Regions from separate parts of the Paenibacillus sp. FSL K6-3182 genome, predicted to be linked through region 1. Evidence: riboswitches for the same ligand, from Rfam matches in the RefSeq annotation. Region 1 holds a riboswitch; the other holds the start of a gene.
What was found. A riboswitch is a leader RNA that binds a small molecule or an ion and turns the genes downstream of it on or off. The one in region 1 is predicted to bind cyclic di-GMP.
Positions count from the first base shown of each region.

Region 1 (7,076 bases):
GAGCCTTTACAAGCGTCATTCTCCGGCATATGATGAGTTCATATGAACTTGTAATATAGGAATGCAAGACGAATGTGCGAGGAGGAAGCGAGATGGAGTCCTTTACGCTTACTCGAAAAGAGATGGCTTGCTTGCTGCTGGCTCTGGACGGAAAGTATAATTTGAAGCCACTGCAAGTGCTGCAAGCCGCATGGACCAAAACGCATCAATGTGATTTGGAGAAAGGCACGGGACTGCCTGCATTTATGTCTACGCTGCTGCCTCCAATTATTGAAAAGCTCATTAAAGGAAATGAGATTAAAGGCTTTTCACTACATGAAATTGCTGCGTTGGGCCAATTAATCGAATATTCGAATCTGTCGATTACCTCCATGCAAAACTGGGTAAAGCGAGATTTCAAACCTTATTTCGATTGTCCGAAAGCTGGGAAAAAATATTCTCTAAACCAAGCTGCGTTATTATTTATTATTGATGATTTAAAGTCAAATCTTGATTTTGAATCCATACGCAAGCTTTTTGAGATCGTATTCAAGAAACCAGAGGATGAAGCAGACGATTTAGTTGGGCCTATTGAATTATATGCATCTTATACTAGTATGTTTGAGGAGCTAGATGCGAATAACGATCAACTGCTCGACATTTCCGGTCATCTGAAGGAAAATCCGCATCAAGATTTATTGACAGAGCATGTCATTCGCTCTTCAGCGAATCAATTTGCAAGCAGATTGCCGAATTTAACAGAAAAACAATGGGAAGCGGTGCGAAATATTTTGCTCGTTGCGGTTATTTCCATCCAAACCTCCTATTTTCATTCGTTAGCAAGGCGTTATTGCAATGCAACCTTATTTTTAGCCACAGAATAAATATGGTTCAAGGGATGACAAACTCACTAAATAGTCCTATACTGGTTTAAGTTGTAAACTACAAAATAGACAAACTGAAAAAGGCAAACTTGTTGAAAGACAAGGACGCAAAGTTATGGGCCTAAGGTGTACGCACTATGGCTGCCAGACCGCCGGAAGGATAATAAGCTAACTGAGCTGTCCGCCTCCTGTGGCTGGATAGCTTTTTTTGTTTTCAGGAGACAGAGGAGAGAGCAAGCAGGATGGTTTTTAAGGATATGATAGAGAGAGCAAAAATACTGTTTAAGAAATTGAGTTTGAAGAAAATAACGAGCAAATTATTGCTTGTTACCGCAATCATCACACTATTTAATGTAGGCTCGGGCGTTTTGATTTATTTTCAAAATCATTCAGTAGCAACCTCAGTCGAAGGTTCAGAGGAATTGCAGCGTGCTGAACGCAATTATCAAGGTATATCGAATAGGCTGCTGAAAGTGATGCTTCTAATGGTAGATGCCATTGAAAATGGCAAAAGCGATGCAACGCTGATCATGAAGGATTTGGAAACGATGCCTGCCAACATCGATGAGTTGGAGAAACAGCTTATCGATATGGATAAGAAATATCCGCCTGCAACGGAAGATGGTCCTTATTATGCGAATCAAGTTAATGTTCTTAAGCTAGCATTAGATAACTTGAAAGTGACGAATACAGACGTGAGTGGATTATCATCAGATGAGAAATCGCTCCGCATAAGCAATCTAATAAGCGTATATACCGTCATTCTAAGTTATTCCAACGATACAATGCACGAGCGTTTGACCGCAGACGCTAACGCGACGCAGAGGCTTCTCGATAAAGACATATCCAGTGCGAACCTTATTGTGCTTATAAATGTCATTTTGCTAGCTATTCTTCCTGCTATTATGATTTTTGTCATCTCACAATCGATTAGAACAGGACTTGTAGGCATTACAAAAAGAATTAAGCAGTATGGCAATAATGATTTTACAAGTCAAGAAAAACTCGTTCGCTCTGACGAATTTGGCGATCTTGACCACGCTTTGGCTAATATGGGCGATCAGCTGCGAGAAACGATTAAAGCTACGCTTGAAGTGAGCGAATCTGTGCTCCACATCTCGAATAATATGGATAATATGATTGGTATTAATCGAAAAGCATCAGAGGATGTAAATGGCCAAGTGGAGCTGGGCAGAAAAGTGTTGCTGTCGCAGTATGACGATGCTTCATCCATTTCGGCAGTTACGGAAGAAATCTCAGCAAGCTCTCAGCAAATTGCTGCGTCGAGTGAATACATAAACAATGATATGCAAAATATGAAGCAATCATCTCATAACGGCACGCAGCAGATGGCTGGCGTGGTCTCGATGGTAAATGAAACAGTAGACCAGTTCTCAAAGCTAACTGAAGCTTTCGAAACGATGAATGAACGATATAACAATGTAGCTAAGTTTTTGAACGGCATTCAGGATTTGAACACACAGACGAATTTGTTGTCACTGAACGCATCCATTGAATCGGCAAGAGCGGGTGAGCATGGCAGAGGGTTCGCAGTAGTCGCTGATGAGATCCGCAAGTTGTCCAGTCAGACCGATATGATCTCGAAGCAGATCACGAAGGAGCTGACACTCATACAGAGCGATGTGGCAGCAAGCAGCCGCACGATCGGCAGCTTCGCGAATGTTATTAACACGACGCGTCAAGCATCTGAAACCGCAAGCAGCACATTCCAAGCATTGGAATCACAAAGCAGCATGCTGTCAGATCAAGTGAGCGAGATTTCTACGGCAATTAGTGAAATTACAACAGGCATGTCTCATATCGTGTCTGCAGTAGACAAGCTATTGACTACGTCTTCAGAAGTGAATGGGAAAATGGAACATATGAGCGAGCTTTCAGTTAAGCAAAATGATATTTCCGATGATTTGCGCACGCTTGCGGAGAAGCTTTCACTTTCCTCGCAGGATTTGAAGGAGAAAGCATCTGTTTTCAAAGTATAAGCAACACAAAATGATAATCGTGTGAGGCAGGCAGCATCCATAGGTTTGGGGTGCTGCCTGCCTCTTTGTGCAAATAAAGAAGGATAAGCGAGTATAATGCCGAATCAATGAATGGAATAGACCAATACAAAACAGATCCACTATGGGAGACAGGATGAGCGAAATGAACTTTCAAGTTAATTTACAAGGGATGATCGAGCTTCTCTCAAAGCATTTATATTCGAGCCCAGGCGTATTCATTAGGGAATTACTACAAAATGGCGTTGATGCGATAACGGCACGCAAACGGCTTGGACATCGTTTTGATGCACGCGTAACAGTTGAAATTTACGGTTCTCGAACGATTGCCGTTCACGATAATGGGATAGGCCTGTCCGAATCCGAAATCCAGCTTTTTTTGGCTCAAATCGGAAGTACCTCCAAGCGTGACGAAATGGATTCAGCAGACGACTATATTGGACAATTTGGCGTGGGTTTGCTGTCCTGCTTCGTAGTGAGCGGCGAAATCGTTGTTATTACCCGCTCCGCTCTAGAAGGCGATACTTTAGAATGGCGCGGGCGGCCAGACGGCACGTACACGATTCGCAAGCTTGAGAAGGATGCTCCAATCGGAACAACCGTGTTTTTGACATGCAAGGAGGGTTACGAGGATTATTACGAATGGGATCGTGTGATGGAGTTAATGAGCCATTATGGTCAGTTCCTACCTGTTCCGATTCATTTGTCCGAAGGGAAAACAGATATTAGGATTAACGAGGAAACTCCTCCGTGGTCCATGAATAGCAGTGATGCGCTCACCTATGGCGAAGATCACTTGTATCAAACCTTCTTGGATGCCATACCTTTAAAATCAGTAATTGGTGAGCTTGAGGGTGTCGCTTATATTCTTCCTTATGCTGTAAGCTTGCAAGCCGAGAAAAAACATAAGGTATATATGAAACGTATGCTGCTTTCCGATCAAGTTAACAATATGCTTCCGGATTGGGCTTTTTTTGTTACGTGTATCATGAATACGAATGGACTTCGACCAACGGCTTCTCGGGAGTCATTTATGGAAAATGAGCTTTTTCATACCGTAAAGGATGAAATTGGCGAAAACATTAAACAGCATATGATTCAGCTTTCAGAATCAAATCCTGTACTATTCGGGAAAATTATTGTTATTCATTCTGCTTCCATTAAAGCGATGGCTGCCGAAGATGATGAGCTTTATCGATTGTTTATCCCTTTCTTGTCGTTTGAGACTTCATTTGGCATGATGAAGATGAGCGAAATATTGGAACAGAACAAACGGATCGTTGTATCTTCAACACTTGATGAATTCCGCCAAGTGGCTCGCGTTGCCAAAGCGCAAAATGTGATGGTTATTAACGGCGGTTATGTCCATGATTTTGAACTTGTACGCAAGCTGCCTGCGCTGGATGAGGATATCGAGGCGTTAGTTCTAGATCCGATTAATTTCTCGAACGTCTTCCAATCCATAACTCCCGCGGAGCATAAAAGCATTCTTTCCTTTCTGGAGCTCTCGGATCAGCTGCTAGCTCCATTTCAATGCAGAAGCGTAGTAAAGCGATTTGAGCCAGTGGATTTGGCTGCTTTATACAATACAAATGATGAAGTGAATTTTCTGAGAATGGCAGAGCAAACGAAAGATGAAGCTAATGATTTGTTCGCAAACATTGTGGATGTTGTCATCCATGAGTTATATGAGGTGCCATATGCGACGATTTGCTACAACTTTAATAATCCGCTTATGCAGAGGGCTATGACCTGTCAGAATGCGGATATGCAGAAGCTAAGCATTGAGACCGTTTATACGCAGGCCTTGCTGCTTGGTCAATATCCTCTTGGCCCTGAGGAGCTGAAGTTAATGAACAAATCGTTTATGCAGGTGCTGGAAATCGGTCTTAGTCAGGCTGGTGATCGAGAGCTATGAAGCAGCGATATGATCAATTGCGAAGCGAGGCATGGAGCTTGCCGCAGGGAAAACAGAAGCTTGCGGTGCTTGAGGAGGCTATTCGGATAGCCGATTTGCATATGACGAAGGAAGACTCCTATTACGCCCGCATGACTTATTCCGAGGCAGCGCTTGATTCGGGCTATGAAGAGCGATTTCTTGTTTCGTTTACCTGGTGCTTAACTCAGTTTGAAAAAGATCCGGCTGCTTATTCGAGCTTCACCCTTATTTGGCACTATAAATGGTTTGTTAATCAAATTTGGCGGTTTCCGCAATTTGGTACGGATCAAATCAATTCGATTTTTAATGATTTTAAGGCAAAATGCTTACAATACGGTCACAGCCTGCGCCCATATTATCAATGTCTTCATCGATACGCGCTATCTCAAGGCGATCATGAGTCGGCTCAAGCAAACTATGAGCTTTGGCGCAAGACGGCTAGAGATGGAATGTCTGATTGCAGCGCCTGTGAGCAAAATGGCTTTGGCTACTATCATTTTACAGTTGGCAGATATCGGCGAGGACTGCAAGCTATGAAGCCTATTATGGATGGTCGAATGACCTGCAAATCCATTCCGCAAAATACGTACAGCCATCTGCTTCTCCCGCTCCTTGAGACGGAGCAAGCAGATGAAGCTGTAAAGATGGCAAAAAAAGGCGCGCGTTTGTTAAAGGGACCTGGTTACTTAAGCGAATATGGGAGCTTCCTTGCTTATTACACAGCAACCGACATTCATAAAGCCGCCAAATGGTTTGAACAAACCGTCCAATATGCGCTGGATACGAGAGTAGGCTGGGATCGGTTGTTGTATATGATTTCAGCTAGAGCATTTCTACAATTGTGGCATGCGAAAAACCGTCGGAGAAAGCTGAATGTTAGCAGCGATATTACGTATGAGATGATTGTAAAGGATACCGAACAATTAGCTGCTGCTTTTGATCTAAGAAACCAAAATCATTATTGCACCGAGCTGCTCAAACAGAAGCTTAAACAAGTTCAAAAACTAAGCCATTTTTAATCCATGTGTTGACGTATAGCAAATGGAAGTGGTTCAATTGAACGATCGACAACAGAGAGGGCAGTGGCAGCTTATGTTTAAACAATTTATGAAAGCATCCAGGCTGAGGGTTCTTCCTGTTATGCTTATTCCCGTGGCGTTAGGTGCGCTGGGGGCTTTTGTGTGGAACGGCATTTTCAATCCTTTATTATTTATCATCACCATAGTTGGGGCAGGAACAGCCCATTTATTTTCTAATATGATCAATGATTTATGGGATTATTATAACGGTACGGATACGGCCGCTCAATCGACGGAAGGGGCAATTGCAACCAACTCTGGCTATTTGACAAAAGGGACGTGGAGCATTCGCACCTTTGCGACCGTAACATGGGCATTATTTGGCATTGCAGCGATTTGCGGCATTATAATTAGTATAACAAGCGGCTGGCCGGTGCTCGTATTTGGCGGGCTTGGGGCGTTAATTGCTTATTTCTATGTAGCTCCGCCGATCCAATTCGGATACCGCGGCAAAGGCTACAGTGAAGTCGCGATTTTGATCTCCTTCGGCATACTGCCTGTCGTAGGCGCTTATTTTGTACAAACCTCAGAATTAGATTCTCGGGCATTTTGGCTATCGCTCCCAATAGGACTTTTGACTACCCTAATATTGTTTAATCACCATTTCCTGCACTGGCAGGCTGATCGTCAAGCAGGGAAAAGAACATTAGTCGTCGTTTGGGGAGAAAAGAGAGCACTCGTTTTCTCGCGCGTTTTGCTTTTTCTCGCCTATATTTCACTTATCCTATGCGTGGTCGTGAAAGCATTGCCTATTTACGGGCTGCTGGCGCTGCCAACAGCGATACCTTTATATTTGGTATACGGCAGGTTATCATCAAATAATGTATCTGCTGCATACGTACCGCTTATGGGTGCCTCGCTGAAAGCAACGATGCGATGCGGTGTGATCTTAATCGTTGCCTTAATCATTCAGGGTCTTATTTAAAACATACAACTTAGAAAGAGGTCAAGGATATGGAGAAGCAATGGACTTTAGGAGATTTTCATACGATTCTAAATGAAGGGGAAGTATGGAAAATCGGCGGTTTTCCGCTGCAAGACGGAACCTTCTGGCAGTACCGAGAGCCAAATGCGGTTGTCATTGTTCGCAATGGACTGCTGTATGTAAGAGCACCGCTTAGCCGCTCGAACGATCAAATTCAAATACTGGATAATGCTAAGCATATGTATTATTCTG
Region 1 covers NZ_CP150265.1:3,044,274-3,051,349, forward strand. The annotation lists gene MHH56_RS13015 (DUF1836 domain-containing protein) at 93-863, shown strand; cyclic di-GMP riboswitch class I at 936-1,020, shown strand; gene MHH56_RS13020 (methyl-accepting chemotaxis protein) at 1,106-2,863, shown strand; gene MHH56_RS13025 (HSP90 family protein) at 3,027-4,799, shown strand; gene MHH56_RS13030 (hypothetical protein) at 4,796-5,839, shown strand; gene MHH56_RS13035 (prenyltransferase) at 5,913-6,824, shown strand; gene MHH56_RS13040 (DUF6081 family protein) at 6,854-7,076, shown strand, end outside.

Region 2 (7,076 bases), 3.0 Mb from region 1:
ATCAATATGGCATTAGCTGTACGAACGACACTATCTCCATTAATGCTTTTGCGTCAGCTTTTGGAGTACGAGCAGCAGCTCGGTAGAGTTCGACAAATTCGTTGGGGACCGAGAACCATTGACCTTGATCTGCTCCTATACGATAATGTCAGAATGGATCAAGAGGAATTAACTTTGCCGCATCCGCGTATGATGGAGCGGTCGTTCGTTCTCGTTCCGCTGCATGATGTTTTGGATCAAACACATCGGCTGCAGTCCGAGGTAAGCGCAGTATCTGAAGCAGCGCTTCTGGATGGAAAGGAAGGCATTACGTTATGGAAAACAATCAATTGGCGCAGCGCGTCAGAGCCTTTCGAAAGCTGAAGGGCTATACTCAGCAGGAGCTGGCCAAGGAGCTTGGCGTATCGGTGGCCGTTCTTGGCTCATTGGAGCGAGGAACAAGGAAGACGGATACGAAGTTATTAAATCATATCGCTAAGACGCTCGGAATCAGCTATGAGGAATTAATGTCTGATAACCGTGAATAGTGCTGTCTGGTACACAAGATATGAACCATAATCAATTAGAAGAGGAGGAAGGAGTGACATGCTGAAAATCGGTGGCATCGAAATGAAGAACAGAGTGGTGCTAGCGCCGATGGCAAGCGTGTGCTATCCTGCCTTTGATTAATTGCCAAGGAGTTTGGAACGGGTCTTGTATGTGCGGAGATGGTAAGCGACAAGGCCATTTTGCATGGTAGTATACGGGTAAGGCAAATTGGGACATTATAAAGGATGTCAAAGTAGCGGCATCGATTCCCGTAATTGGGAATGGCGACGTTTTCTCACCAGAGGATGCAAAAAAGCTGCTCGAACATACCGGCCGTGATCCGATGGTAGCGATTTTGGAAAACTACGTCCACTCGCTTGGAGAGGACGAAGAATTCCAAGCTGTCAGTGCTGTTTCAGCAAAGAAGCGGGTTCTGCAGAAGTAGACGCCTACTAAAATACAAATAGATCGGTTATGCGATTTACCCCGTGACGGGAGCGAGCCGACACCATTCGACAAAAGCCGCTATCATGCGGCTTCTGCTCTACATTTCAGAAATGAAACGGTTTCAATGGGTCGTCTGGCTTTGATTGACATTCAGGGTAACTTTGCAATATAATCGTGCAATATAATCTAACGAAGACATCAAGAGCGCTTCAAACAACAGTTGGTATGAGGAATAAGAAGCGTAATATATTAGGTAACAGTGAATTCATACAAGGTATGAAAAATTAGTCACATGACAGGAGAATCGGAAAGATGAACGATAAGCAAATCATTCTGACTCAAGAAGGGCTGCGAAAGCTCGAAGATGAATTAGAGAACCTAAAGTCGGTCAAGCGTCGTGAAGTAGCTGAACGTATTAAAGTAGCAATTGGCTATGGTGATATAAGCGAAAACTCGGAATATGAAGATGCGAAGAATGAGCAAGCATTTATCGAAGGCCGCGTTCTTACCCTTGAGAAAATGTTGCGCAATGCGCGTATTATAAATAATGACGATATTGATATTGATACCGTGAGCATCGGTTCGATCGTAACGGTTGAGGATATGGAGTATGGCGACACAATGGATTATTCCATTGTTGGTACAGCGGAAGCCGATCCTTTGCAAAACAAGATTTCAAATGAAAGCCCGGTTGGTAAAGCGATTCTAGGCAAGAAAAAAGGCACCGTTGTCGAAGTTAGCGTACCAGTCGGCATTATTCAATACAAAATTCTCGATATCAAAAAATAATGTTTGCTATGAGCGGTTCAAAAAGCTTCCTTGTAGGAAGCTTTTTGAACGTTTAAAATATAAGAACGTATATTACAGGTCTATACATTGCTTATATTTTATTGCGAAACGAGATTTTGCTGCATGAATCCGGTGACAGCTGCTTGCTTTTGCCGAATGATCAAGGAGATGAAAGAAGTGGAACAAGAAAACAATGAACAGCAGGAGCTAAGTGAGCTCTTGCAAATTCGCAGAAACAAATTGGACGAGCTTAGAGGGTTAGGTGTGGATCCATTTGGCCGAAAGTTCGAACGCACTCATAACGCCAAAGATATTGTACAAGCCTATGAAGGGCTCAGCAAAGAAGAAATAGAAGAAAAAGCGGTTGAAGTGCGTATTGCTGGCCGTATTATGCAGAAACGCGGTATGGGCAAAGCGGGTTTTGCTACGATTCAAGATTTGAGCGGCAAGGTTCAAATTTATGTTCGTAAAGATTCCGTTGAAGAGCATAAGTTTGCAGCTTTTGACTTGCTGGATATCGGTGACATCATTGGCGTAGTAGGCGTTGTATTCAAAACGAATACAGGCGAAGTCTCTGTCAAAGCACGTGATATTGAAGTTTTGACAAAGTCGCTTCTTCCATTGCCTGATAAATATCATGGCTTGAAAGACGTAGAGCTTCGTTATCGTCAGCGTTATGTTGACCTTATCGTGAATCCCGACGTCCAACAAACCTTTATTACTCGTTCCAAAATCATTCAATCCATGCGTCGCTACCTAGATTCCCGCGGGTATTTAGAAGTAGAAACACCAACACTGCATTCCATTGCAGGCGGTGCTGCAGCACGCCCTTTCGAAACGCATCATAATGCGCTGGACATGCAGCTCTACATGCGTATTGCAATCGAACTTCATTTGAAGCGACTGATTGTAGGCGGATTGGAGAAAGTATATGAGATCGGCCGTGTATACCGGAATGAGGGGATTTCGACTCGCCACAATCCAGAGTTTACAATGATTGAGCTTTACGAGGCTTATGCTGATTACAAGGATATTATGGCATTGACAGAGAATGTCATCGCACATATTGCGCAAGAGGTTCTTGGAACAACGAAAATCACTTATCAAGGCCAAGAGATTGATTTGACACCTCAGTGGCGTCGCGTCAGCATGGTTGAGCTTGTCAAAGAAACGACTGGCGTAGATTTCGGCGTGGAAATGAGCGACGAGGAAGCCCATCGGTTGGCGAAAGAACACAAAGTTGCCGTTGATCCGCATATGACATTTGGTCATATTCTCAACGCTTTCTTTGAACAGTTCGGTGAGCACACGCTTATTCAGCCAACCTTTGTTACAGGACATCCGGTTGCTATTTCGCCGCTTGCTAAGAAGAGCGAAGCAGATCCACGCTTCACCGATCGTTTTGAGCTATTCATCGTAGCACGTGAGCATGCTAATGCATTTACGGAGCTTAACGATCCGATCGATCAGCGTGAGCGTTTCGAGTCGCAGCTTGTTGAGCGTGAGCATGGAAATGACGAGGCGCATGAGATGGATGAAGACTTTATCCGCGCTCTGGAATACGGCATGCCGCCAACTGGCGGACTAGGAATCGGTATCGACCGATTGATCATGCTTCTAACAGATGCTCCATCTATTCGTGATGTACTGTTGTTCCCTCATATGAGAGATCAGCGTTCTGCTGAATAAGAAAGAGACCAAGGAACCTTATGGCTTTTAGAAGCCATAAGGTTCTTTTTTTTCTAATATCGAGAATTTGCAACAACAATCCTTAAAAACATTCAAATTATGATTGATATTGTAGTACAATCTATTGATTTGCTAGATTCATATGGTAGAATAGAACTAATAAAGCGCTACACGATAACGGCAAACCTATCGAAAGGTAGGGACGCAAAGCTAAAGGGCCTTCCGTAAGATGGCAGCCAGCTACCGAATGAACAGGCTTTTTTTTGTTTGTATAGGGGAAATTCATCACATAGCGCTTCACACGATAATGGCAAACCTATCGAAAGGTAGGGACGCAAAGCTAAAGGGCCTTCCGTAAGATGGCAGCCAGCTACCGAAGGGAGTATATTCATGCGTAAATTTATGTTAGTCATCGCAGCTTTTGTTCTTTTTGCATCCATCCATGTAACGGTCGTTCAGGCAAATGAAGCGGACTCTTCTGATTGGCTCAATACGGGGAATTTAGATAAAGGTGTTGTCTCCGTACAATATACAGTGAGCACTAAAGTGAAAACGAAGCTTATGATCGCAAAAGGCGCATCAAATTATACATATAATCTAACTAGCGGAAAAACAGCTGAGAAGTTTCCATTGCAGCTTGGCAATGGCGAATATACAATATCTGTTCTAGAGAATACAACAGGAAACAAATACAAACTGGCGAAGAAAGAAACCGTGACGCTTGATTTGAAAGACAACAAGGTTTTGTACTTGAATTCCATCCAGAACATTGACTGGTCGAATGCGAGCAGCGCCATCGTCAAGGCAAAAGAATTAGCGAGCAATAAAAAAACGGATATGGAGAAAGTAAAGGCAATCTACGAGTATATTATTACGAATGTAAGTTATGATAATCAATTAGCTGCTAATCTGTCAGTTGATTACCTCCCCAATATTGATCGCACATTTAAATCGAGAAAGGATATCTGCTACGGATACGCTTCATTGTTTGCGGCAATGCTGCGGAGCGTGGATATCCCTACGAAGCTCTTGATGGGACAATCTACTTATGTGGATGTTTATCATGCTTGGAACGAAGTGTACTTGGATGGGAAATGGGTTACGATTGATACGACAGTTGATGCGGGTCTAAAGAAGGGCAAGAAAAAGTATGAGCTTATCAAGGATGCAGCTCAATATACAGTTACAAAAACATATTAGAAGTCATACGAGCTTGCGGAAATCGCAGAGCTCGTTTTTTTATGTCTTTCTTCAATATAGGTGAGGAGGAAGCGAAGCAACGATTACGCAATTAGAAGGCAAATAGGAGTGTTGAAAACTTTCTCGTAAATAATGAAAAAAACACTTGCAATGCTATATACGCCTATGATATATTATCTAGGTCGCCAACGAGATACACGGTCGACAAGAGAGAAAAGATTGCTCTTTGAAAACTGAACAACGAGTAATAACTGCCTCGCAAATCCTTCGGGATAAGCGAAAAAAGCGATAAAAAAGTAATGAGCAAGTCAAACATCAATTTGGAGAGTTTGATCCTGGCTCAGGACGAACGCTGGCGGCGTGCCTAATACATGCAAGTCGAGCGGAGTTGATGAGGTGCTTGCACCTCTGATACTTAGCGGCGGACGGGTGAGTAACACGTGGGTAACCTGCCTATAAGACTGGGATAACATTCGGAAACGAATGCTAATACCGGATACGCGATATGGTCGCATGACTGAATCGGGAAAGATGGAGCAATCTATCACTTACAGATGGACCCGCGGCGCATTAGCTAGTTGGTGAGGTAACGGCTCACCAAGGCGACGATGCGTAGCCGACCTGAGAGGGTGATCGGCCACACTGGGACTGAGACACGGCCCAGACTCCTACGGGAGGCAGCAGTAGGGAATCTTCCGCAATGGACGAAAGTCTGACGGAGCAACGCCGCGTGAGTGATGAAGGTTTTCGGATCGTAAAGCTCTGTTGCCAGGGAAGAATGCTTGGGAGAGTAACTGCTCCCAAGGTGACGGTACCTGAGAAGAAAGCCCCGGCTAACTACGTGCCAGCAGCCGCGGTAATACGTAGGGGGCAAGCGTTGTCCGGAATTATTGGGCGTAAAGCGCGCGCAGGCGGCCTTGTAAGTCTGTTGTTTAAACTTGGGGCTCAACCCCAAGTCGCAAGGGAAACTGCAAAGCTTGAGTACAGAAGAGGAAAGTGGAATTCCACGTGTAGCGGTGAAATGCGTAGAGATGTGGAGGAACACCAGTGGCGAAGGCGACTTTCTGGGCTGTAACTGACGCTGAGGCGCGAAAGCGTGGGGAGCAAACAGGATTAGATACCCTGGTAGTCCACGCCGTAAACGATGAATGCTAGGTGTTAGGGGTTTCAATACCCTTGGTGCCGAAGTTAACACATTAAGCATTCCGCCTGGGGAGTACGGTCGCAAGACTGAAACTCAAAGGAATTGACGGGGACCCGCACAAGCAGTGGAGTATGTGGTTTAATTCGAAGCAACGCGAAGAACCTTACCAGGTCTTGACATCCCTCTGACCGTCCTAGAGATAGGGCTTTCCTTCGGGACAGAGGAGACAGGTGGTGCATGGTTGTCGTCAGCTCGTGTCGTGAGATGTTGGGTTAAGTCCCGCAACGAGCGCAACCCTTGATCTTAGTTGCCAGCACATTATGGTGGGCACTCTAGGATGACTGCCGGTGACAAACCGGAGGAAGGTGGGGATGACGTCAAATCATCATGCCCCTTATGACCTGGGCTACACACGTACTACAATGGCCGATACAACGGGAAGCGAAACCGCGAGGTGGAGCCAATCCTATCAAAGTCGGTCTCAGTTCGGATTGCAGGCTGCAACTCGCCTGCATGAAGTCGGAATTGCTAGTAATCGCGGATCAGCATGCCGCGGTGAATACGTTCCCGGGTCTTGTACACACCGCCCGTCACACCACGAGAGTTTACAACACCCGAAGCCGGTGGGGTAACCCGCAAGGGAGCTAGCCGTCGAAGGTGGGGTAGATGATTGGGGTGAAGTCGTAACAAGGTAGCCGTATCGGAAGGTGCGGCTGGATCACCTCCTTTCTAAGGAAATACCCGAACCCGATGAGGTTCGGATAAACTTGGCAGTTTATCGCTTACTCGTTGTCAGTTTTGAAAGATTAATCATCTTTCAAAGGAAGTCCAAAGGGAATACCTATGGGCCTTTAGCTCAGCTGGTTAGAGCGCACCCCTGATAAGGGTGAGGTCGGTGGTTCGAGTCCACTAAGGCCCACCATTATCGACTCTGAGAAGTCGGTACCCATACTAAATTTGGGGCCATAGCTCAGCTGGGAGAGCGCCTGCCTTGCAAGCAGGAGGTCAGCGGTTCGATCCCGCTTGGCTCCACCAAAAAGAATAATGTACTGTCTTTGCTGAAGATTAACTCTGAAGCAAACTCAGCGCAAAACATTTGCACCTTGAAAACTGGATAACGAAAGAAAAAGAATTGCTGAAACATCCTTTAAAGCTGTTTTTACGTAAGCGAAGGTGAGCGATCACCTGAGCATTTGGTTAAGCTAGTAAGAGCGCACGGAGGATGCCTAGGCACCAGGAGCCGAAGAAGGACGTGGCGAACAACGATACCGCCCCGGGG
Region 2 covers NZ_CP150265.1:89,583-96,658, forward strand. The annotation lists gene folK (2-amino-4-hydroxy-6-hydroxymethyldihydropteridine diphosphokinase) at 1-363, shown strand, start outside; gene MHH56_RS00435 (helix-turn-helix transcriptional regulator) at 315-527, shown strand; partial or broken gene MHH56_RS00440 (tRNA-dihydrouridine synthase) at 586-758, shown strand; gene greA (transcription elongation factor GreA) at 1,288-1,764, shown strand; gene lysS (lysine--tRNA ligase) at 1,921-3,453, shown strand; cyclic di-GMP riboswitch class I at 3,623-3,701, shown strand; cyclic di-GMP riboswitch class I at 3,753-3,831, shown strand; gene MHH56_RS00455 (transglutaminase-like domain-containing protein) at 3,844-4,653, shown strand; rRNA gene MHH56_RS00460 (16S ribosomal RNA) at 4,971-6,526, shown strand; tRNA gene MHH56_RS00465 (tRNA-Ile) at 6,643-6,719, shown strand; tRNA gene MHH56_RS00470 (tRNA-Ala) at 6,757-6,832, shown strand; rRNA gene MHH56_RS00475 (23S ribosomal RNA) at 6,993-7,076, shown strand, end outside.
Region 2: another riboswitch for cyclic di-GMP. It lies ahead of MHH56_RS00455 (transglutaminase-like domain-containing protein); the one in region 1 lies ahead of MHH56_RS13020 (methyl-accepting chemotaxis protein).